Regions from separate parts of the Agrobacterium sp. CG160-95 genome, predicted to be linked through region 2. Evidence: riboswitches for the same ligand, from Rfam matches in the RefSeq annotation. Region 2 holds a riboswitch; each other region holds the start of a gene.
What was found. A riboswitch is a leader RNA that binds a small molecule or an ion and turns the genes downstream of it on or off. The one in region 2 is predicted to bind cobalamin.
Positions count from the first base shown of each region.

Region 1 (5,224 bases), on a different contig from region 2:
GGGCCTGCCGGAAAATCTCGCCGCGCTTGGCGTCGGAATTGAAGAGAAACGTCATCTGAAATCTATGCTTCCCGAAGGTTCAAGCCGCACAGCGGCTTGCGAGTGTTTCCAGCATCGACTGGCAGGCCGAAAGTTCGCCCGTCGTTATGAACTCGTCCGGCTTGTGGGCGCGGCCGATATCTCCTGGTCCGCAGATGATGGCGTCGATGCCCGCCGCCTGGAACAGCCCCGCCTCCGTGCCGTAGCTGACGGCGGCGAGACAGGGGGTGCCGGTCAATTCCTCCAGAAACAGAACAAGGGGAGCATTGGCTGCAAGCGAAAGCGCCGGATAATCGCTCATAGGCGTCCACTCGATATCGACACCCTTTGCTGCAAGAACCTCGACGCTTGCGCGAATCGGCCCGAGCAGTTCAAGCGGCGATATGCCGGAAATCGCCCGCGCTTCCAGCTCGATGGCCGAGAAATCGGGGATGATGTTGATCGCCTGGCCGCCCTTCATCGTGCCGATCTGCAGCGAGGAATAGGGCGGCTCGAAAGTCGCTTCAAAGGGGCCTTTCGTCAGCTCATGTGCCGTCTCCACGGCCTTTGCCATGATGCCGGTCATCAGGTGAATGGCATTCACCCCCTGATCAGGGCGGGACGAATGGCCGGAACGGCCACGGATGGTAATGCGAGCTGCTGCTTTGCCCTTGTGTGCACGAACCGCCCGCATATTGCTCGGTTCGCCGATAATTGCGCCCGCCGGTGCGGCGCACAGTTCAGGCAATCTGGCGAGAAGATGCGGAACGCCACGGCAACCCGCCTCTTCGTCATAGGAAAAGGCGATATGCACGGGACGTTTCAGCGCCATGCGCGAAAATGCAGGCGCCGCGGCGAGAACCGTGGCCAGAAAACCCTTCATGTCGGTGGTTCCGCGCCCGTAGAGACGATCATTTTCCGCCCGCAGTGTAAAGGGATCGGAAGACCATTCCGGCTCGCTGGCGGGTACGACATCCATATGGCCGGACAAAACATAGCCGGCGCGATCGGCCGGGCCGAAGGTGGCGAAGAGATTGGCGCGGTCGCCCTCCGGTCCCGCAAGCAGCGATACTTTCGCGCCGTGGCTTTCAAGATAATCGGCGATCCAGCCGGCAATATCGCCATTGGCGGTTCCAACGACCGACGGGAAACCGACGAGACGCTCAAGGATTTCGATTGCGTTCAATGGTCGTCTCCGCTGACCGGATTGTCATCCCGAAAGCTTAGAATGGCCTGCCACGTTTATCTGCTGAAATGCGAATGATTTCGGTAGATTGTTGTGACCTTCCAGTGCTTTCAGAAAATTCGTGCTGGCGTAACCGGCTACCGTCGGATGTCGTGGGCTAGGCCGGGACCGGATGAAGGTTGTGAGCCGTAGGGGATGAGGGCCGTTGGTTATGGACCTGCTCAAAGTCGATAGTTTCGAGCTGCGGACCGTGGATATCGCGGACGTGGATGCCGATCATCTGCATGCACTCTCCATGGCCGTCGGATGGCGATATCACGCGAATGAATGGTGTTTTCTGCGGCAATGCGGCGTGGGTCTCGCTGCGCTCGATGAGATCGACCGTGTTGTCGCAACCGCGATGCTCTTTCCCTATGATCAGGGGTTTGCGACGCTTGGCATGGTCATTGTTTCCCCCCGTTTGCAGGGGCAGGGCGTAGCACCATGGCTTGTGCAGAAACTTGTCGCGAAATTCCCCACTGTCTCCCTGCGGTTGAACGCGACGGGAGCGTCGCGGCGGTTGTTTTCAAGGTTGGGTTTTGCCGGTGATACGGAAAAAGTATATCTGTTCCGGGGAAGGGCGAATTGCCTTTTCGAGATACCGCCGCCCGGCAGAAAACAACGAATAGAGCCGTTATCCGCAGATCATCTGACTGATGTGGTGGAACTAGACCGGGCGGCTTTTGGCGTTTCGCGCCGGAACGTTTTACAGCGACTTTTGACGCAGAATGCGGGTTACGGTGTGTTTGAGGCGGACCGTCTTACCGCTTTTGCGCTGCGCCGTGCGGCGGGGCGGGGCCACATTATCGGTCCGGTCGTTGCGGGTGCGGACATGGATGCGATTGCGCTTGTGAGGCGGCATTTTACCGATCTGGACGATGAGCTGGTGCGTCTCGACACCATCAGCGACAACAATCTCTTTATTGATTTTATTGCGCAATCCGGGCTGGTGGTGATTGAAACCCTTACCACGATGTCCAAAGACGCGCCGCAACCGGCGCCTTCCGGCGCTACAAAAATTTTCGCGTTGGCGGGTCCGTCTTTGTGCTGAGCTGCAGCACTATCGCAATTGACGCCCCGGCGCTTGCCCCTTATGTCAGAAAGCGACGGTTCCTGAAGCCGAAGGGCAAAGGGATTAATAGGGAACATGGTGCGGGTGATTTCTATCGCCCAATGCCGTGGCTGCCCCCGCAACTGTAAGCGGATTGCCGCTCATCCTCGTGACGCCTGAAACGCGTCATGCCACTGCACCCTTCAAGGTGCGGGAAGGCAGATGAACGGCGCATATTCGTGAGCCAGGAGACCTGCCGTCATAATATTGACCATCGTTACGGGCGGGGATGCCCGGAAGAGGAGCTGATTATGACCTTTCCGTCCGCGGAAACGTATTTAGAGTCCCGTTCTCCATCTCCACACTTGTTGTCGCTCTGTCACTACGCGTTTTGACGCGCGGCCTGCGGATCACGCCACTTTATTTAGACTGGAGAACATATGTTTCATTTCAAACGCCTGCCGGTTTCCGCCGGTCTTCTGGCTGTCGCATTAGCGGCCTTGCCCGCCGGTGCCGCTCAGGCTGCCGAAACCACCTATCCGCTGACGATCAATAGCTGCGGCCACGAAATCACCTTCAAGCAGGCGCCCGCCCGCACAGTATCGGTCGGCCAGAGCACGACCGAGGTTCTCTATCTGCTCGGCGTGGCCGACAAGGTGGTAGGCACGGCGCTGTGGATCGGCCCGGTTCTGAAGGGTTACGAAGACGCCAATGCCAAGGTGGAGCGGCTTGCCGACAATGATCCGAGCTTCGAGGCGGTGGTTGGCAAGAGGCCGGACCTCGTGACGACGCAGTTCCAGTGGCAGATCGGTCCCGAAGGCGTTGTCGGAACACCGGAGCAATTCGCCGAACTCGGTATTCCCGTTTATACCTCCCCTGCCGATTGCATGGGCAAGGACAATTCCGGCGGCGGCGACGGCGTGCGCAAGTCCGTTTTCACCATGGACCTGATCTACCAGGAGGTCCGCGACCTTGCGAAAATTTTCAACGTGCAAGATCGCGGCGAGGAAGTCGTTGCCGACCTGAAAAAGCGTGAGGAAGCCGCCCGCGCCAAGATCGCTTCGGCGAATGGCAAGATTTCAGCAGTCTTCTGGTTCTCCAGCGCCGAGTTGGATATCGATCCTTACGTGGCGGGCCGCAATGGTGCGCCGGGTTACATCATGTCCGCGCTCGGACTGAAGAACGTTATCGAAAGCGATGAGGAATGGCCGACTGTTGGCTGGGAAACCATCGCCAAGGCCAATCCGTCCGTGATCGTTGCCGGCAAGATGGACCGCCGGCGTTTCCCCGCCGATGATGTCGCCGTCAAGCTCAAGTTCCTCGCTACCGATCCGGTTGCCAGCATCATGCCCGCCGTCAAGGCGGCCCATGTCTTCGAAATGGACGCGCAGGCGATGAACCCGACCATCCGCACGATCGAAGGCATTGAAACGCTGGCCGAGGCGATTTCCACAGCCGGTCTCGCCAAGTGAACGGTCTTTCCGTCAATCTCGGCAGGGCGGGTCTGGCTTTTGCCGCACTCGCCCTGCTGCTCGTCGCACTGATGGCCGGTGCGGCCATCGGCGAGACTGCCATTCCGTTCGACGTGGTGGCAAAGACCATTGCCAATCGTGTCTTCCATGCGGGTTATCCGCTGGAGCCGCTGGATGAGGGCATCGTCTGGAGTTACCGCCTCAGCCGCGCCGTTGTTGCCGCGTGCTGTGGCGCCTCGCTGGCGCTGGCCGGTGCGGTGCTTCAATCACTTCTGCGCAACCCGCTCGCCGATCCCTATATCCTCGGTATTTCCGCAGGCGCCTCAACCGGGGCCGTGGCCGTGGCGCTTCTGGGCTTCGGGGCGGGGTTCCTGACGATGCCGGCCGGCGCCCTGATCGGGGCTTTTGTGGCTTTTTCGCTTGTCAGCCTTCTGGCGGTGCGGGCAGGGCACGGCAACAGCGCCATCATCTTGGCGGGGGTCGCCGGTTCGCAACTGTTCAACGCCATGACGTCGTTCATCGTCACCAAATCCGCCAATGCCGAACAGGCGCGCGGCATCATGTTCTGGCTGCTGGGCAATCTTTCGGGCGTGCGCTGGCCGGATGTCTGGCTGGCTTTGCCGGTCAGTATTGCGGGTCTAGGGGTGTGCCTCTGGTACGCACGCGCGCTTGATGCTTTCGCTTTCGGCGGTCAGGCAGCAGCTTCGCTCGGTATTCCGGTGCGCCGGGTCTATGCGGTGCTGATCTCGGTTTCGGCGGTCATGACGGCAGTCATGGTGTCGCTGGTCGGTTCCATCGGCTTCGTCGGTCTCGTCATCCCGCATGCGGCGCGCATCTTCGTTGGCGTTCGCCACGGCATGTTGCTGCCGGTGACGGCGCTAACCGGTGCAATTTTCATGATCATCGCAGATATTCTTTCGCGCACCGTCATTCCGGGGCAGGTGCTGCCGATCGGCGTGATCACTGCGCTGGTCGGCGCGCCCGCCTTCGCCTTCATTCTCGGGCAGAAGAGAGGCCGGTCATGAAATTATCCGCCCACGATCTGCATTTTCATGCCGGCAATCTCGACATCGTGCGCGGTGTTTCGCTGGAGGTCGCCCCGGGCGAGTTTCTGGGTATCATCGGGCCGAACGGTTCGGGTAAAAGCACGCTGCTTTCCATGCTGGCCGGCATTCGCATGCCGCGTCGGGGTCATGTCATGCTTGGTGAGGAACGGCTTGCCACATTCGGGCGGCGCGAACTTGCCCGCAGGCTGGCCTTTGTGGAGCAGCAGGCCGAAACCACCGAGCGCATCAGCGCGCGACAGGCCGTGGAACTGGGGCGCACGCCCTATCTCGGCCCGCTTTCCGCATGGTCGCCAAAGGACGATGCCATCGTCGATGCGGCGCTCGGAAATGTCGATATGGCGGACAAGGCCGAGCGAAACTGGCATCACCTTTCCGGCGGCGAACGCCAGCG
Region 1 is NZ_JBNWDU010000002.1:490,533-495,756, forward strand. Features, by position in the region: gene ACQZ63_RS08945 (2-hydroxyacid dehydrogenase) at 1-55, opposite strand, end outside; gene argE (acetylornithine deacetylase) at 80-1,204, opposite strand; gene ACQZ63_RS08955 (GNAT family N-acetyltransferase) at 1,416-2,294, shown strand; cobalamin riboswitch at 2,334-2,569, shown strand; gene ACQZ63_RS08960 (ABC transporter substrate-binding protein) at 2,735-3,766, shown strand; gene ACQZ63_RS08965 (FecCD family ABC transporter permease) at 3,763-4,791, shown strand; gene ACQZ63_RS08970 (ABC transporter ATP-binding protein) at 4,788-5,224, shown strand, end outside.
Region 1: linked by a shared signal. The riboswitch ahead of ACQZ63_RS08960 (ABC transporter substrate-binding protein) and the one ahead of ACQZ63_RS02895 (CbtB domain-containing protein) in region 2 are both predicted to bind cobalamin.

Region 2 (5,224 bases):
ATTGAGAAACATGAGTTTTCCCGAATGTGTCGAAAACTGTTTTGGGAGATACTGACATGAGTTACGCCGAAAATCTCTGGCTTTTCTTTCTGGTCCTGTTCGGCATCATCATCCTGCCGGGCATGGATATGCTGTTCGTGCTGGCAAGTGCGTTGACGGGTGGCAAAAGAGCCGGGCTTTCCGCGGCAAGCGGCATGAGCGCCGGCGGCATGGTGCATTCACTTTACGGTGCGTTGGGCGTCGGCATGCTTGCCGCCTGGATGCCGTCGCTGTTCCTGCCGCTGCTGGTCGCCGGCGCCGCTTACATGGTCTGGATCGGCATCGGCCTGATGCGCAGCGCCATTACCGTCAATGGCGATGAAGCGCAGGCGAGCGCCTCTGTCAGAAAGGCGTTCTGGCGGGCCGTGCTCACCTGCCTTTCCAATCCGAAAGCCTATCTCTTCATGATGGCGATCTATCCGCAATTCCTCAAACCCGACTATGGTCCAATCTGGATGCAGGGTCTGGTAATGGGCGCGATGGTGGCCATCACGCAGTTCACGGTCTATGGCGCTCTGGCGCTGACGGCGGATAAAAGCCGGGCATGGCTCGTTTCCTCGCCTGCCGCGACGATTTTCATCGGCCGCGCCGCCGGTTTCATGCTGATTGCCGCAGCCCTGGTTACGCTTTGGGAAGCACTCTCCTAGACTTCTGTTTTCTTGGGGAAATTCACTGCAATGTGACTTCTTTTCGCCATGCGGAAAGGGCATCCTCGCGCCGTTATCGCGCGTTCGGCATCTGCCGGAATCAAGGAGAGAATGTATGAAACTGAAAACCATCGCGGCGGCCATGCTTTTCGGCTGTCTTTGCGCCGGAGCGGTCTACGCTGCCGGCGAAGTCGAAAAACGTGAAGGCATGATGAAGCAGATCGGCGGCTCCATGGGGGCGCTTGCTGCCATCTCCAAGGGCCAGAAGCCTTATGACGCCGAAGCCGTAAAGGCTGCCGTGACGACCATCAGCACCAACGCCAAGGCTTTCCCCGACCAGTTTCCCCCGGGCAGCGAGACCGGCAGTGCTGCGGCACCCGCGATCTGGGAAAATTTCGATGACTTCAAGTCCAAGGCCGCCAAGCTCGGTGCCGATGCGGACAAGGTCCTCGCCAGCCTTCCCGCCGATCAGGCAGGCGTCACCGCCGCCATGCAGACCCTCGGTGCCGATTGTGGTGCGTGCCACCAGACCTACCGTCTAAAGAAGTGATCCTATTAAGAACGCCGCTTCCCGGCGGCGTTTTTTTCAGCGGGAATGATGCCTGATCTCATCAGGTGATAATGGGGAGAGGGGTCATGGCCTCCATTTGGACGAAGCTCGCGGGCGGGATCGCGGTGGCGGCCATTGCCGGTTTCGGCATTTTCGCCTGGGTCACCGCGCCTGTGCGTCAGGCACCCAGCCACTGGGTGAGCCTTGGCGAGCCGGACCTTGCCAATGGCGAAACGCTGTTCTGGGCGGGCGGCTGCGCAAGTTGCCATGCGGCACCAGATGCCAAGGGCGATGCGCTTTTGACGCTTTCGGGCGGGCAAGCGTTGAAAAGCCCCTTCGGCACCTTCCATGTGCCCAATATTTCCTCCGATCCGCAGCATGGCATTGGCGGCTGGACGCTTTCGGAATTCGGCGATGCGATGACGCGCGGCGTCGGCAAGAACGGCGAACATCTCTACCCGTCCTTCCCTTACGCCTCCTATGCCCGCATGACGCAGAAGGACATCAACGACCTCTTCGGTTATCTGCGGGTTCTGCCCGCCAGCCAGAATGACGTGCCGGATCACGAACTGCCGTTCCCCTTCAACATGCGCATGGCATTGGGCGGCTGGAAATTCCTCTATTTCGATACATCCGCGCCACCCCGCGTCGAGCTTGCCGATGCCAATGCCGAATTGCTGCGCGGCCAATATCTGGTGGAAGGCCCGGGCCATTGCGGCGAATGTCACACGCCGCGCAATGCGCTTGGTGGTTTTCTCGATGGCAAATGGCTGGCCGGTGGTCCAAATCCCGAAGGCGAGGGCCGCATTCCCGATATTACCCCCGGCTCGCAGAGCGTCGGAAGCTGGGAGGCGGCCGATATTGCCAACTATCTGGAAACCGGCTTCACCCCGGAATTCGACAGCGTCGGCGGCTCCATGGTCAAGGTGCAGCAGAATATGGCGCATCTGACGGCTGATGACCGCAATGCGATCGCCGCCTATCTGAAGGCCATCCCGGCACGGTAGCCCTTTGCCGTCATGCCGGACTTGATCCGGCATCCAGCCACGGCGCGCGATTCTCACGCCGGCCTGCCATTGACTCCCACCCACACCCATCGGATAACGATCCTGTGATGGTTCCTTCCGGGCGTTCCGGAAGGTGAAAAGGGAACACGATAGGGAGACATCCTCATTCGTGGCTGCCCCCGCAACTGTGAGCGGAGAGCCTGAAACGAAATGCCACTGGTAAGCATCTCGCCGGATATGGGCGAGGGCAATGCCGGGAAGGTGTTTCAGGTTTTGACCCGTAAGCCAGGAGACCTGCCATCACGGAAATGTCCATGCCGGCGGGGTGTCCGGAAGAGCGGAATTTCAGGGTGGTGGTGCTTGAACGTGCCGCCCTGTGTCAGTCTCGTATCCCCGTGGTGAAGTGTATCGCATGCGGCTGTACGGCGTTTGCCGTTCCGCCGCGTCTAAAGGCGCGGGGTCGCGCCGTAAGAGGGGTCACCATGTCCATCAACCAGAATACGGTAAATGCCGCCGTTTCAGCAAAAACGGGGAGCTTGGCGCAATCGCTGACGGCGATCGTGCTTGGTCTGTTCGTCGTCGGTTTTGTCGGCTTTTCGCATGTGGAAGCCGTTCACAACGCTGCGCATGACACACGTCATGCCAATGCTTTCCCTTGCCATTGAGGGAAAAAGCATGTCGTTCTTTCGCAATATCGTTTTTACCGCCGTCCTCGTCGGCATCGTTGGCGGCTTCGCCGTTTCGGCCATGCAGGCTTTCGGCACCACGCCGCTGATCCTGAAGGCGGAAACCTATGAAAATGCGGGTGGCGAAGCGCCCCACAGCCACGATGCTCCGGCCACGACCGGCGCTGCCGTTCCCGCGCACGAACATAACGAGGAAGCCTGGTCTCCGGCCGACGGCCTCGAGCGCACCGCCTATACGGTCGCCGCCAACGTGCTGACCGCCATCGGTTATGCACTGGTGCTCACCGGCCTCATCTCGCTACGCGGCACCGATGCCGGCTGGCGCGAAGGCCTTTTGTGGGGTGTGGCCGGTTTTGCCGCCGTCATGCTTGCGCCGATGATCGGCCTGCCGCCGGAACTACCGGGCAGCCCGGCGGCCGCGCTTGAGGCGCGTCAAATCTGGTGGCTTTCGACGGTTGCGGCGACCGCAGGCGGCATTGCGCTGATCGCATTCCGCCGCGAACCCTGGGCAATCGTGCTCGCACTGGTGTTGATCGTTGCACCACATGTGGTGGGCGCGCCCCTGCCGCCGGAAGGTGAACATGCGCTGGCACCGCTGCCGCTGGAACGACAGTTCATCGTTGCCGCCGCCGTGACCAGCTTTGTCTTCTGGGCCTTGCTCGGAACATTGAGCGCGTTTTTCCTGAAGCGCTTCCAGCAGGCTTGAAACCATGCAGGACGCAGCCGAATGGAGTGAGGAACTCGACGCGCTGCGTTTTGCCGTTCCCGGTCACGGCGCTTTCTGCGCCGTGCACCGCCTTGCCTTCAAGGCAGTCCTCGTCGTCAGCCCGGAACGGGAAGCGGCGCTCGCCTATTTTCATGACAATGAGGCTGCCTTTACGGCCGCAGCCCTTGCCAAGATAAAACGCTCGGCTTTACCGGCCGGTCGCAGTCTGCATCTCAACAGCCGCGATATCCGCCGTGCGATTGCGGGGGAGTGCGGGGATGTCGCGCCCCGTGTCTGCCGGGTGCTTGATCAGGGGTGATTTGTGATGGTCTCGCGGCTTAACTTCTCCACCACCCTCATTCCTGTGACAAGCACAGGAATGAGGGTGGGAGGATCCGCAAAACTCTCGACACCAAGGTGAGCTTCACCGGTGTTCGCCGCAAAAATTCCAAGTTCCGCCTCGGCTTCCGGACCAAAGAGGCCGAGGTGTTTCAGAATTTCCACTGCGAAACTGACCGGTGCACTGCCGGCTGCGGTTACGATGCCGCCATCGCTGACCGCCTTCGGCTGGTCGCGATAGAGCGCTTCGCCGCGATAGGACGGAGAGGCCTTGTGAGAGGCGAGCGAATTGCCGGTATGGGCGACGTCATCAAGGGCGCCCGTGCCTGCAAGCGCGCTGGCAGCCGCGCAGATGCCGGCAACCAGTCGGCCCTTCTCGCGAAACCGCTGTACCAGCCCGCCAAGATCGACAGCCGTTCCCTTTTCCCAGCTAAGGCCGCCGGGAATGGCGAGCGCATCGATGTTAGCAGGATCAAGCGCGTCATATGATGTGTCGGGCGTAACGTTGAGCCCGCCCATTGAAACCACGGGCCGGCCGTCCGGGGTTGCGTAAACGATCTCGACGCCGAGATAGCCGCGCGCGGCGGCGGCAAGCAGCGCCGGTTCCCAGTCCGCAAAATCCTGCGCAAGCGCAATGGCAATCCGTGTCATGGCCGTCTCCAAAGGTTGCAATCAGGCGATAGACTGCATGTAGCGCATGCCGGTGACCGGGCGCGGCGCGAAATCCATGCTTTCGTAGAAACGATGCGCGGCGACATTGCCGGTCGTGGCGCTGACGGAAAGATAGTCGCAACCGAGGCGCTTGGCGATATCGCGGGCGCGGGAAACCAGGTGCTGGCCGGTGCCATGGCCGCGGTGACCGTCACGCACGAAAAGATGGTGTAGCTCAAGCCCGCGGCGGCCTTCCTGCGCCCTGTAGAGCGGCAGCATCAGGGCGTAACCGATCAATGCGCCGTCGGCTTCCGCAACCAGCCCATGCACCCAGGGAAGCGGGCCGAACAGGTCGCGTTCCAGTTTCGCCGGCGTAATCGCCGCCGCATCGCCATGAAAGGTGGCAAGCAGGGTGATCATCTCATTGAGCTCAGGCAAATCGGTCTTGCGTGCGCCACGAATGATGACGACGGGCGGTCTTTCCAGTGTAAGGGAACTATCTTCGGTCATTTTTCTGGTCCTTCGGTTTTATCGATGCCGTCAGGACGCTTGAAAAACAACAAAGCCGCCTGACGGCGGCTTGTTGACAAAATGATCTG
Region 2 is NZ_JBNWDU010000001.1:568,672-573,895, reverse strand. Features, by position in the region: gene ACQZ63_RS02910 (LysE family translocator) at 57-686, shown strand; gene ACQZ63_RS02905 (c-type cytochrome) at 802-1,236, shown strand; gene ACQZ63_RS02900 (c-type cytochrome) at 1,323-2,243, shown strand; cobalamin riboswitch at 2,335-2,559, shown strand; gene ACQZ63_RS02895 (CbtB domain-containing protein) at 2,726-2,908, shown strand; gene ACQZ63_RS02890 (CbtA family protein) at 2,919-3,635, shown strand; gene ACQZ63_RS02885 (hypothetical protein) at 3,640-3,954, shown strand; partial or broken gene ACQZ63_RS02880 (type 1 glutamine amidotransferase family protein) at 4,071-4,625, opposite strand; gene ACQZ63_RS02875 (GNAT family N-acetyltransferase) at 4,647-5,135, opposite strand.

Region 3 (5,224 bases), on a different contig from region 2:
GCTGGTTTTCGACGGCGCGAGCTTCGGTTTCAATGCCGACAAGACCCTTGCCTTCCAGATGAGCCAGTTCGAGGCGACCCTTGCCGTTACCGATTGGAAACGCACCGCAGAAGGCTGGCGCTGCGAGAGCGGTCCTTTCTCGAAAATCCCTGAAGGCGAGGAGGCGGATTACCGCGCCTGCATGCTGGGCTTTCGCGATTACGTCAACAAGAACGGCTTCAAGAGCGTGGTTCTCGGCCTTTCCGGCGGTATCGATTCGGCGATATGCGCTGCGCTTGCTGTTGATGCGCTGGGCGAAGAGCGGGTGCGCTGCATCATGCTGCCCTATCGTTACACCTCCGAGGATTCGCTGAAGGACGCAGCCGATTGCGCCAGAGCGCTCGGCTGCCGTTACGATATCGTGCCGATTGCCGAACCGGTGGATGGGTTCCTGTCGGCGCTTTCGGAAATGTTCGAAGGCACGGAAGAAGGCATTACCGAAGAAAACCTGCAGAGCCGAACACGCGGCACCATTCTCATGGCTGTTTCCAACAAGTTCGGCTCGATGGTGGTGACAACAGGCAACAAGTCGGAAATGTCGGTGGGGTATGCGACGCTTTATGGCGACATGAATGGCGGTTTCAATCCCATCAAGGACCTCTACAAGATGCAGGTCTACGCCATCTCCAGCTGGCGCAATTCCCATGTGCCGCCCGGCGCGCTCGGGCCGTCCGGCGAAGTGATCCCCGCCAATATCATCTCCAAGGCGCCATCCGCCGAATTGCGACCCAACCAAACAGACCAGGATTCGCTGCCGCCCTATCCGGTGCTGGACGATATTCTGGAGTGCCTGGTGGAAAAGGAAATGTCGGTCGAGGAAATCCTCGCGCGTGGCCATGATATCGCGACGGTGCACCGGATCGAGCATCTGCTCTATCTCGCCGAATACAAACGCCGCCAATCCGCGCCCGGGGTGAAGATCACCAAGAAGAACTTCGGCCGCGATCGCCGTTATCCGATTACCAACCGGTTCAGGGACAGGTAGTCGAAGGAGGGCATGGAGGGAGCTTGCTGGACCCCGAATCTAGTTCGGGGTGACGGAGTGCGGATGCTGCGGCTTCGCCATATATCGATGGCGAAGAAGCATCCTTTTCCTCCAACGGCGCGGACACGCCGCGCCGTCTCCCTATCTCGTTAAATAACCTGCCCCACATCGATGCGGTTACCATCCGGGTCTTCGAAAACGAAGGCCCGCAGGCCATAATCCTTGTCCTGCAGACTTTTGATGATGCGAAGCCCGTGGCTTTTGCAAAGCGCATGCAGCGCGTCGGCGTCGCTGACCAGCATATGCGCCACATTGAAGGGGGCCGGTTTGTGCGTTGACTGCAATGTCAGGTGCAACTCGGCGTTACCTTGTTTCAGGATCATGAAACCGACAGGGTTGCCGTTTTCGAAGGTCTTTTCGAAGCCCAGCACACGGACATAAAAGTCATGGGCCTTCTCGATATTCTTGACAGGAAGCATTGCGGCGATCCGACCGAAGCGGATGCCGTGATCGGCGATGGTGTTCATCGCGGAACCTCGGATCTGGGAGAAACGGGCAGGGGTGCGGGCGGTGCCGGAACGCTGCTGTTTTTTCCTATTTGAATTTGCAGGGCGGTGCCTGCGGCAATAGGATCATAATTACGGCGGTGGCGGATGCAAACGGAATGGTTGTGCCATTCAACGCTCCACGCCAGACGATCGACAGGCCCGGGAGGCAGCATGCGCAGTTCCATCGAAATCTTCAACATCCGCACTCGGCAGATGCGGGTGGTCTGGCAGACGCCGGAGCTGTTCGAGGCTCCGAACTGGTCGCCGGACGGGAAATACCTGCTTCTGAACTGCGACGGTCTGCTTTATCGCCTGTCACTTGCCGGCGACCCTTCGCCTGAAAAGGTCGATACTGGCTTTGCGACAATCTGCAACAATGACCACGGCATTTCGCCTGACGGTTCGCTTTATGCCATTTCCGACAAGGTGGAGTTCGGCAAGAGTGCCATCTATCTGCTGCCTTCGACGGGCGGAACGCCGCGGCTGATGACTAAGAACCTTCCGTCCTACTGGCACGGCTGGTCGCCGGACGGGAAAGGTTTCGCCTATTGCGGCATTCGCGATCAGGTTTTCGATATTTATTCCATGGACATAGACAGCGGCGTTGAGACACGCCTTACCCATGGTGAGGGCCGCAATGACGGGCCGGATTATTCGCCGGATGGAGAATGGATCTATTTCAACTCCAGCCGCACCGGCCAGATGCAGATCTGGCGCGTGCGGGTGGATGGCTCGGCCGTCGAGCGTATCACCGACAGCGCCTACGGCGACTGGTTCCCGCATCCGTCCCCCAGCGGTGACAAGGTCGTCTTCGTCTCCTACGACGCCGATGTCTTCGACCATCCGCGCGACCTTAACGTGCGCGTGCGGCTGATGGATATGGATGGCGGTAATGCCGAAACGCTGTTTGACCTTTTCGGCGGGCAGGGAACGATGAATTCGCCCAACTGGTCACCGGACGGGGATGAGTTCGCTTATGTGCGGTATTTTCCCGTTGGGTGATGCGGTAGGGAGTGCTTCAGCCGGCGCGCTTCTGCGCGGCGGCTGAAGGCCGCAATACGCCGGTGAGGTGGCCACGGTCACATTGCCGCATCGCTGCGCAAGATACTTGTATTTGCAATCTTTGTTGCTCATAAGCTTCTTCGTCAGGTGCCTGCCCTTTAGGGCGGGAGAATCGGGAATCCGGTGCAAGACCGGAACGTGCCCAGCGCTGTGAGGCGGATGCCCTTTTTCTTGATGCCACTGAATCCATTCGGGAAGGCGAAAGTGGGCGGATGAAGCCGAGTCAGAAGACCGGCCTGACAGGATAGACCAGACCGCGTGGACGGCGGCAGGTTGTTGCAGCAGCGCGTCGTGCAGGCGAAAACCGGAGCCGGTTTTCGTGGCGGCGCGCCAGCATTGTTGGGGATAGACGATGCCGACCGATCCACTCGCGACCAGTTCGCTCGACGCCGATGCATTCGATCACGCGCTTTCGCCCGCCTACCCGTTTTCCGAGGGGGAGCGAGAGGCGATCTACCGTGCCATCGAAACCCGCCGTGATGTGCGCGACCAGTTCCTTCCGGATCCATTGCCGGAAGATGTGGTCGAGCGCTTGCTGAAGGCGGCGCATTCCGCGCCCTCGGTCGGTTTCATGCAGCCGTGGAATTTCACGCTCGTCACTGACGGTGCGGTCAGGCAGGCAGCCTGGGTTGCCTTCAGCCGCGCCAATGGCGAGGCGACGGCGATGTTCGAGGGGGAGCAGCAGGCGCTTTACCGCAGCCTCAAGCTTGAGGGCATCCGCAAGGCGCCGCTCAGCATCTGCGTCACCTGCGATCCGACGCGTGGCGGCAAGGTGGTGCTGGGCCGTACCCACAATCCGCGCACCGATGTCTATTCCACCGTCTGCGCCATCCAGAACCTCTGGCTTGCAGCGCGCGCCGAAGGCATCGGCGTCGGCTGGGTCAGCATTTTCCACGATAGCGACATTCGGACCATTCTGGAAATCCCGGACCACATCGAGATCGTCGCCTGGCTATGCCTCGGCCGCGTCGATACACTTTATACCGAGCCGGAACTGGCGGTGAAGGGTTGGCGCCAGCGCGTGCCGCTGGAGGAGCTGGTGTTTCGCAATCGCTGGGGCGGGCGGTAAAGAGAACACGCGACCGCCTTGTGAGTGAGATAGAGCGTTGCCAACTCCATACCGCGTGCTTGATGGGAGCTATTGCTGCGGCTGAATGCCCTTCAGCGCCGGGTTCTTCAGGTCGATCCGGCCTGTCTGGTCGGGCAGGAATTTAGGGCCGATGACGCGGACCCTGCTGTTGTTCGGGTCATAGTCGCGTTCCGGAACCGGTTGTTCCGGCGGCTTTGCGGCCTGCTGCAGTTCGGTGGGTTTTTTGGGGGTGTCACCTTGCGGTGGTGGAATGGTCGTGATGCTGGAATAGGGTTTCTCAGCTTCCGGCCGCGCAGCCTCCTGCTGCTTCATCTCCTCGTGATAGGCGGCCATGTTGCAGGCGCAGCCTGGGGCTTTCGTTGAGGCATTTCGATAAGCAAAGGCGGTCGGCAGGTCCTTATAGGGCTTTCCTGTTTCAGCCGAGACCATGTCAGCCGTTTCCTGCTCCGTCATGGAGTGGAAATAAAGCTCCGTCTGCGTACCCGGACACATTTTCTGGCATTGTTCGGCCTGCGCACGGAAATCGAGCGGCGAGGCATTGGAAGCGATGGGGAAAAACGAGCCGTCGCAGGTGCGCACGCACAGCGTCCTGAGCCCGCCCTCCGCAGCGGCATTGGGGTAGGTCGAAAGCCCTGCCTGTCCCGGCGGGTTGCCCTGTTCGCCGAAGGCGTCGGGGTAACGTGTCACATCGGGTGCCGTCGGCTGGCGCGCTTCCGTTTCCGGAATGGCGCTGCAGCCATTGGCGTCGAGTGCGGCGAGAATGCGCTGGCGTCTGATGTCGCCATCATCGCTGCCCTGGGCCGCCATGGCATAGTCGCGGTCACGGATGATGGCATCGCGTTCGCTCTGCGCATCCGCCATCGCGTCGCTGATCTCCGCGCAGAGTTCGGCATTCGGGCTGCCATAAACGGTGACGCTTGCGGATGAACAGCCGTAACGGCGCAGATCGTTCCTGATCCTGCGGATCTCGATGTTCTGGCGGGTGAGCGCATTGGCGTAACGCCGTACCTCGGCGGTGTTGCCGATGACACGCGGCGGTTCGCGCAGCTGCGCATAAAGCGTATCGCAGACCTGATCCGCGAAAGCAGCGGCCGGGGCGATGAAAACAAGGGGAAGCAGGAGGCCGATAATGCTGCGGCGCCGGGTCAATGGTGCGATCCGTTCGATGTCCCCGGCCGGTGGCGAGGGTGTTATGCTTCGGGAAATCCGTGTTTCAGGAAGATAACATAAGCTGTTGCCGCAATGCGGCAACAGCATGTTCAAAACTGCGTTAATACGCCTTCATCACACCGAAGGGTGCGATGCCTGCACGACGGCAAAGGCCGCCATGTTGACAACGCCGCGCGAGGTGACGCTGGGCGACAGGATATGGGCGGGAAGAGCCGTGCCAAGCAGGATGGGGCCGACATGCAGGCCCTCCGTCAGCGTGCGGGTGACGCCGAGCGTGATGTTTGCGGCATCGAGGTTCGGGAAGACCAGCAGGTTTGCTTCGCCGGTCAG
Region 3 is NZ_JBNWDU010000005.1:261,531-266,754, forward strand. Features, by position in the region: gene ACQZ63_RS18570 (NAD+ synthase) at 1-1,024, shown strand, start outside; gene ACQZ63_RS18575 (VOC family protein) at 1,174-1,551, opposite strand; gene ACQZ63_RS18580 (TolB family protein) at 1,744-2,574, shown strand; cobalamin riboswitch at 2,703-2,888, shown strand; gene bluB (5,6-dimethylbenzimidazole synthase) at 2,987-3,703, shown strand; gene ACQZ63_RS18590 (DUF2865 domain-containing protein) at 3,773-4,873, opposite strand; gene ACQZ63_RS18595 (NADP-dependent malic enzyme) at 5,009-5,224, opposite strand, start outside.
Region 3: linked by a shared signal. The riboswitch ahead of bluB (5,6-dimethylbenzimidazole synthase) and the one ahead of ACQZ63_RS02895 (CbtB domain-containing protein) in region 2 are both predicted to bind cobalamin.

Region 4 (5,224 bases), on a different contig from region 2:
GAACAGGGCGACCTCTTGAAGTCCATGCAGATGTTACTCGCAAGGGCCTTCAGCTAAGACAATTCGCGCCAAACCCGGGACCGTGCTCGACGTAAACCGCAAGCTAGAGGCGGGCTTGTTTGGAAAAGCGCCTACCAAACGGAAAACTCATGTCTGTCAAATCGATCGTCGCGACAGTTCTCATGACCTGCTTCACAACAGGAGTGGTCGCTGCTGGCGACGGGCGCACCGGTTCCGGATCAGTTCGCGACCGCCTTGCTGTGAGCTTGTGTGCGGGTCTCGTTGGGAAGATGGACAAATCCACCCCCCCCTTCATATTTCGGAGCTTTGAGCCTGCACCGGGCGGTAAAGCGCTTGATCCCGCTCTTTCAAATGCGGGTTTCACCTATGACAATGCCCTGGCGACGATTGCCCTTTTTTCCTGTGGCAACGATGCCGAAGCGAAAAGGGTTGCCGACGCGCTGCTGCTCGCCGTCAACAACGATCGCTATTACAGCGATGGCCGCCTGCGCAACGCCTACCGTTCCGGCCCCGTTGCGAACGAAAACGATGCTATGCTTTTGCCCGGTTTCTGGAGTGAGGCCAGCAAGACGTGGGTCGAGGATGACTATCAGGTCGGCAGCGCAACGGGCAACCTGGCCTGGGCGGCACTTGCGCTTCTCACTGCCAGTGAACGATTAAGCAATCCGTCCTATGTGCAGGCAGCGACCAAACTCATGCGCTGGATCGATGCGCATACGGCGGGCGTCCGCGATATCGGCTACACAGGTGGCACATTCGGTCATGAGCCTGCACCGGCAAAACTCGAGTGGAAATCGACGGAACATAATCTCGATGTGTATGCCGTTGCGGGTTGGCTCGCCGAAATTGAGGGAGCGCGCGCCTGGCAGGCGATGCGGGACAAAACACGCAAATTTCTTGATGCGATGTGGAATGAGCAGCAGGGACGGTTTTACGTCGGCAGCCTACCCGGAAGCGACACACCCAACTCGAGCCAGTCCGGAATAGATTCCGAGCTCTGGCCCATTCTCGCCGTGCCGGAGTTTCGGGGCCGCAGTGGGCGTGTTCTACATTGGGTTGATCGGCATTATGCGGTTGCGGGAGGTTTTGATTTTAACGACGATCGGGATGGTGTGTGGCTGGAAGGTACGGCCCAGGCCGCGCTGGCATTTCAGCAGGTCGGCGATGCCGAGCGGGCCGAGGCGCTGCTTGCCACCATCGCCGCACAAATATCTCCCGATAACCTGATCTACGCGACAGTCGGGGACGAACTGACGACCGGGCTGATGATCGGGCCGACCTCGACATTTGCCGACTTCAAATATTTCAGGTTGCCGCATGTCGGGGCCACTGCCTGGGCAATCCTTGCAGCGAAAGGCTGGAACCCTTTTCTTAGAAAAAGCGGTTGTATTCGTCTTTGTGAGGGATAATCGTCCGTCTCGGCGGCAGCAGGAGGATATTGCTCCAGGCCGTTGCGCCGGAGATTGAAAACTGGGACGCATGACGCTGCTGAAAGCGGCGAAAAGCGTAAAACCGCAACGTTGACTGCCGACTAGCAGTTCCAGTGATTCAAGCCTGACGGTACGATTAACCAAGCCGAATACCGCCCACTGCCAGACCTGTCAGATGCCCGGTGCGGATCGGAACTTCCTGTGCACCTTCAACGACATGGGGCGGTTCCAAGGCCCGAGCACAAATTCGGCGGTGCTGTTGCGGATACGCGCCCGTGATGTTATCGGCCCGCAATTTAAGGGTGCTTGCCTTCGCTCATTCGTTATTTAATTCAAACGCCGATCCCTTTATTAGCGCTGCGCCGGCACAGTAGGGCATGTCCGAATAGCATCCCAACCTCCGGCGAGGCCGCTTCAATTAAACGCCTGTGGCAGGCGAAATCATGCGCGCCTTCTAGCTGCCCCAATTGCCTCCTGAACCGTCGATCGACGTACTGGCTCTTCTGGAGCGACTAAGTCTGGCGGAACGCGCTCTGGGCGCCTGGACGGTATCACCAGGCTGCTCCCGCACTAGGAACTATTCGTGGTGTGGTCTGATCCTTTCAAGTGCGTGGAGCGAGACGTTTGCCACGGCCAGGTCCGCGTATGTGAGAATCGCCTGACAACGCCGAATGCAACCTACTCGGCCGGAACCGACAATGGAAACGTAGACTTAAGGACATAAAGATATCGTTATATGATGTTGACCGATGACGTGGCTTACAATATGGTCGTCACGCCTAAGGTTCCCCAGTCGTTGCACGCAACGTGCCGGGGCTAAGAGGGAAGTCGGTGCTCCGTGTCATACGGAAAAGCCGACGCTGCCCCCGCAACTGTAAGCGGCGAGCTGAAGTCCAATATGTCACTGGTTTACCCCGGGAAGACGGACGGAAGTGATGATCCGTGAGCCAGGAGACCTGCCTTTGGTGAAATAACGTCCACGGGCGGGGTGTCCCAGTGTGCCGTAGCAAAGGCTGCATTGTCGCGGCCCGTCTTGCTATGCGTCCGCAGACCCATGCCCCCAACTTTATAGGGGCACAACATGTCTCAGACCTGCATTTTTACGATCACGAGCGTACCCTTCGATGAGGACTATCGTCCTTCAGAAAATACGCGCATCACCACCAATTTCGCCAATCTGGCCAGGGGCGAAAAGCGGCAGGAAAACCTGCGCAATGTCATGCGCATGATCGACAGCCGCTTCAACGCCCTCGCTCACTGGGATAATCCCAAATCGGACCGATACTCGGTCGAGTTGGAGATCATTTCGGTCGACATGAGCTTCGATGTCGCAGGTGAAAAATTTCCCCTCATCGAGATACTGAAGACGACGATCATCGATCACAAAACCAGTGAACGTATCGACGGCATTGTGGGGAATAACTTCTCCTCCTATGTGCGAGACTACGACTTCAGCATTGTGCTGCCGGAGCATAACAAGAGCGTTCCTGCCTTCAGCATTCCGGCCGACTTCGGCGACCTGCATGGAAACCTGTTCAAGTCTTTTCTGCAGTCGGATGCCTACCGCTCGTACTTTCGCAAGCCGCCGGTCATTTGCATCAGCGCCTCGACCAGCAAGACCTATTACCGGACCGAAAATCATCACCCCGTGATGGGCGTCGAATACCGGCAGAATGGGTTCTCGTCCACCGACCAGTATTTCGGGAAAATGGGATTGCAGGTTCGCTACTTCATGCCTGCAGGCAGCGTTGCGCCGTTGGCCTTCTACTTTGTTGGGGATTTGCTGGGCGACTACTCCAATATTGAGCTAATCGGCGTCATCAGCACGATGGAAACGTTTCAGAGAATTTATCGCCCCGAAATCTACAATGCGAACGCAGCAGCCGGGACATTTTACCAGCCCAACCTGAAGCACCAGGACTATTCGCTGACCCGGGTCATTTACGATCGCGACGAACGAAATCGCTTGGCGGTGGATCAGGGTAAGTTCACCGAAAAACACTTCATCAAGCCATACCGCGCCGTCCTTGAGCAATTGTTTGCTCACCGCCCCGCCTGAGCATCACTTAGAAGAGGTCCCATCGTGAAGAAACTTCTCCCCACATCGACCGCTGGCAGCCTGCCGAAACCCTCCTGGCTTGCGCAGCCCGAAAAACTGTGGTCGCCCTGGAAGCTGGAGGGCGAGGAATTACTGGAAGGCAAGAGAGATGCCCTGCGCCTTTCACTGTACGATCAGCAACAGGCCGGCATCGACATCGTCAGTGATGGCGAGCAAACACGCCAACATTTCGTCACGACTTTCATCGAGCACCTCGACGGGGTCGATTTTGCAAAACGCGAGACAGTCAGAATTCGCGATCGCTACGATGCGAGTGTCCCGACAGTCGTCGGCGCAGTGTCTCGCCAGAAGTCCGTGTTCGTCGAAGACGCCAAGTTTTTTCGCCAGCAGACCAAACAACCCATCAAATGGGCTTTGCCGGGTCCGATGACGATGATCGATACTCTCTTTGACGGCCATTATAAGAGCCGTGAAAAGCTTGCCTGGGAATTTGCCGGGATACTCAACGAGGAAGCAAAGGAATTGGAGGCTGCCGGCGTCGATATCATCCAGTTCGACGAACCTGCCTTCAACGTATTCTTTGACGATGTGAATGACTGGGGTGTTGCCACTTTGGACAGGGCAATTGAAGGGCTGAAGTGCGAGACCGCCGTCCATATCTGCTACGGTTACGGCATAAAGGCCAATACGGATTGGAAAAAGACACTCGGGTCAGAATGGCGGCAGTATGAGGAAACTCTCCCCAAGCTGCAGAAATCCGGCATCGGTATGATCTCCCTCGAATGCCACAATTCTCATGTCCCAATGGATCTTCTGGAACTTGTTCGAGGTAAGAAAGTGATGGTCGGGGCCATCGATGTGGCAAGCGATACCATCGAAACCCCGGAGGAAGTCGCTGCAACGCTGCGAAAGGCGCTTAAGTTTGTCGACGCAGATAAACTTTGCCCCTGCACCAATTGCGGCATGGCCCCCCTGTCTCGTCGTGTGGCAAGAGACAAGCTGAATTCCTTGAGCGCAGGAGCTGAGATCGTCCGAAGAGAGCTCACTGTTTAGTTTTTTGATAGTCTGAACCTGCGGATGGCTGCCGTTCGCCGCCACCGCGCCCATCGCGACACACGCTGGGAGACTTACGAATGGCTATAAGGTCACGGCGCGGATCATCCTGAGAGCTTCGACGGATGTCCGCCTCTTGGCGCAAAGCTGCCAAGACCGCCTGTTCTCTAAAAATCGGCCCTGTTTCTGCTGAGTGTTTGCGCCAAACGTCTCGGTTGGAAGACATTTATTCCAACGCCACCGACGTCTTCGTGACTTTTGCCAAACAGAACAACTTCCCAGACGCCGAAAATCTCGGGAGCACGACGGCCGCTAAGATCGCCGAAAAAAGTGGGTCTCAGTCAGCAGGACGTATTTGCCGAGAGCAGCAATTGCCTTTTGGAAATGGGGACAGTGGTGGCCATACGGTAGCAGCGATCCCAAGATAAAGAAGCCGTTGCCTCAGAACATCGCTTCAGCGGAAATTCCAAAACGATACTATCGGCCAGAGACTTGGCAATCAGTGACTTTGTCAAATCGAATGAAGGTGTGGCGTTCGTATTCCATCAAGGCTGAAGGCGCGAATCGCTACGGCAGCTTTGCACCTGCGCACAAGACATTGCGGTAGTATGAAAATCGGCTAACTTCGCAACGTCGACAGACAGGAAGAGCAACGAGGTGG
Region 4 is NZ_JBNWDU010000007.1:168,848-174,071, forward strand. Features, by position in the region: gene ACQZ63_RS22235 (glycosyltransferase family 2 protein) at 1-57, shown strand, start outside; gene ACQZ63_RS22240 (hypothetical protein) at 150-1,430, shown strand; cobalamin riboswitch at 2,217-2,429, shown strand; gene ACQZ63_RS22245 (DUF1852 domain-containing protein) at 2,533-3,510, shown strand; gene ACQZ63_RS22250 (methionine synthase) at 3,535-4,563, shown strand.
Region 4: linked by a shared signal. The riboswitch ahead of ACQZ63_RS22245 (DUF1852 domain-containing protein) and the one ahead of ACQZ63_RS02895 (CbtB domain-containing protein) in region 2 are both predicted to bind cobalamin.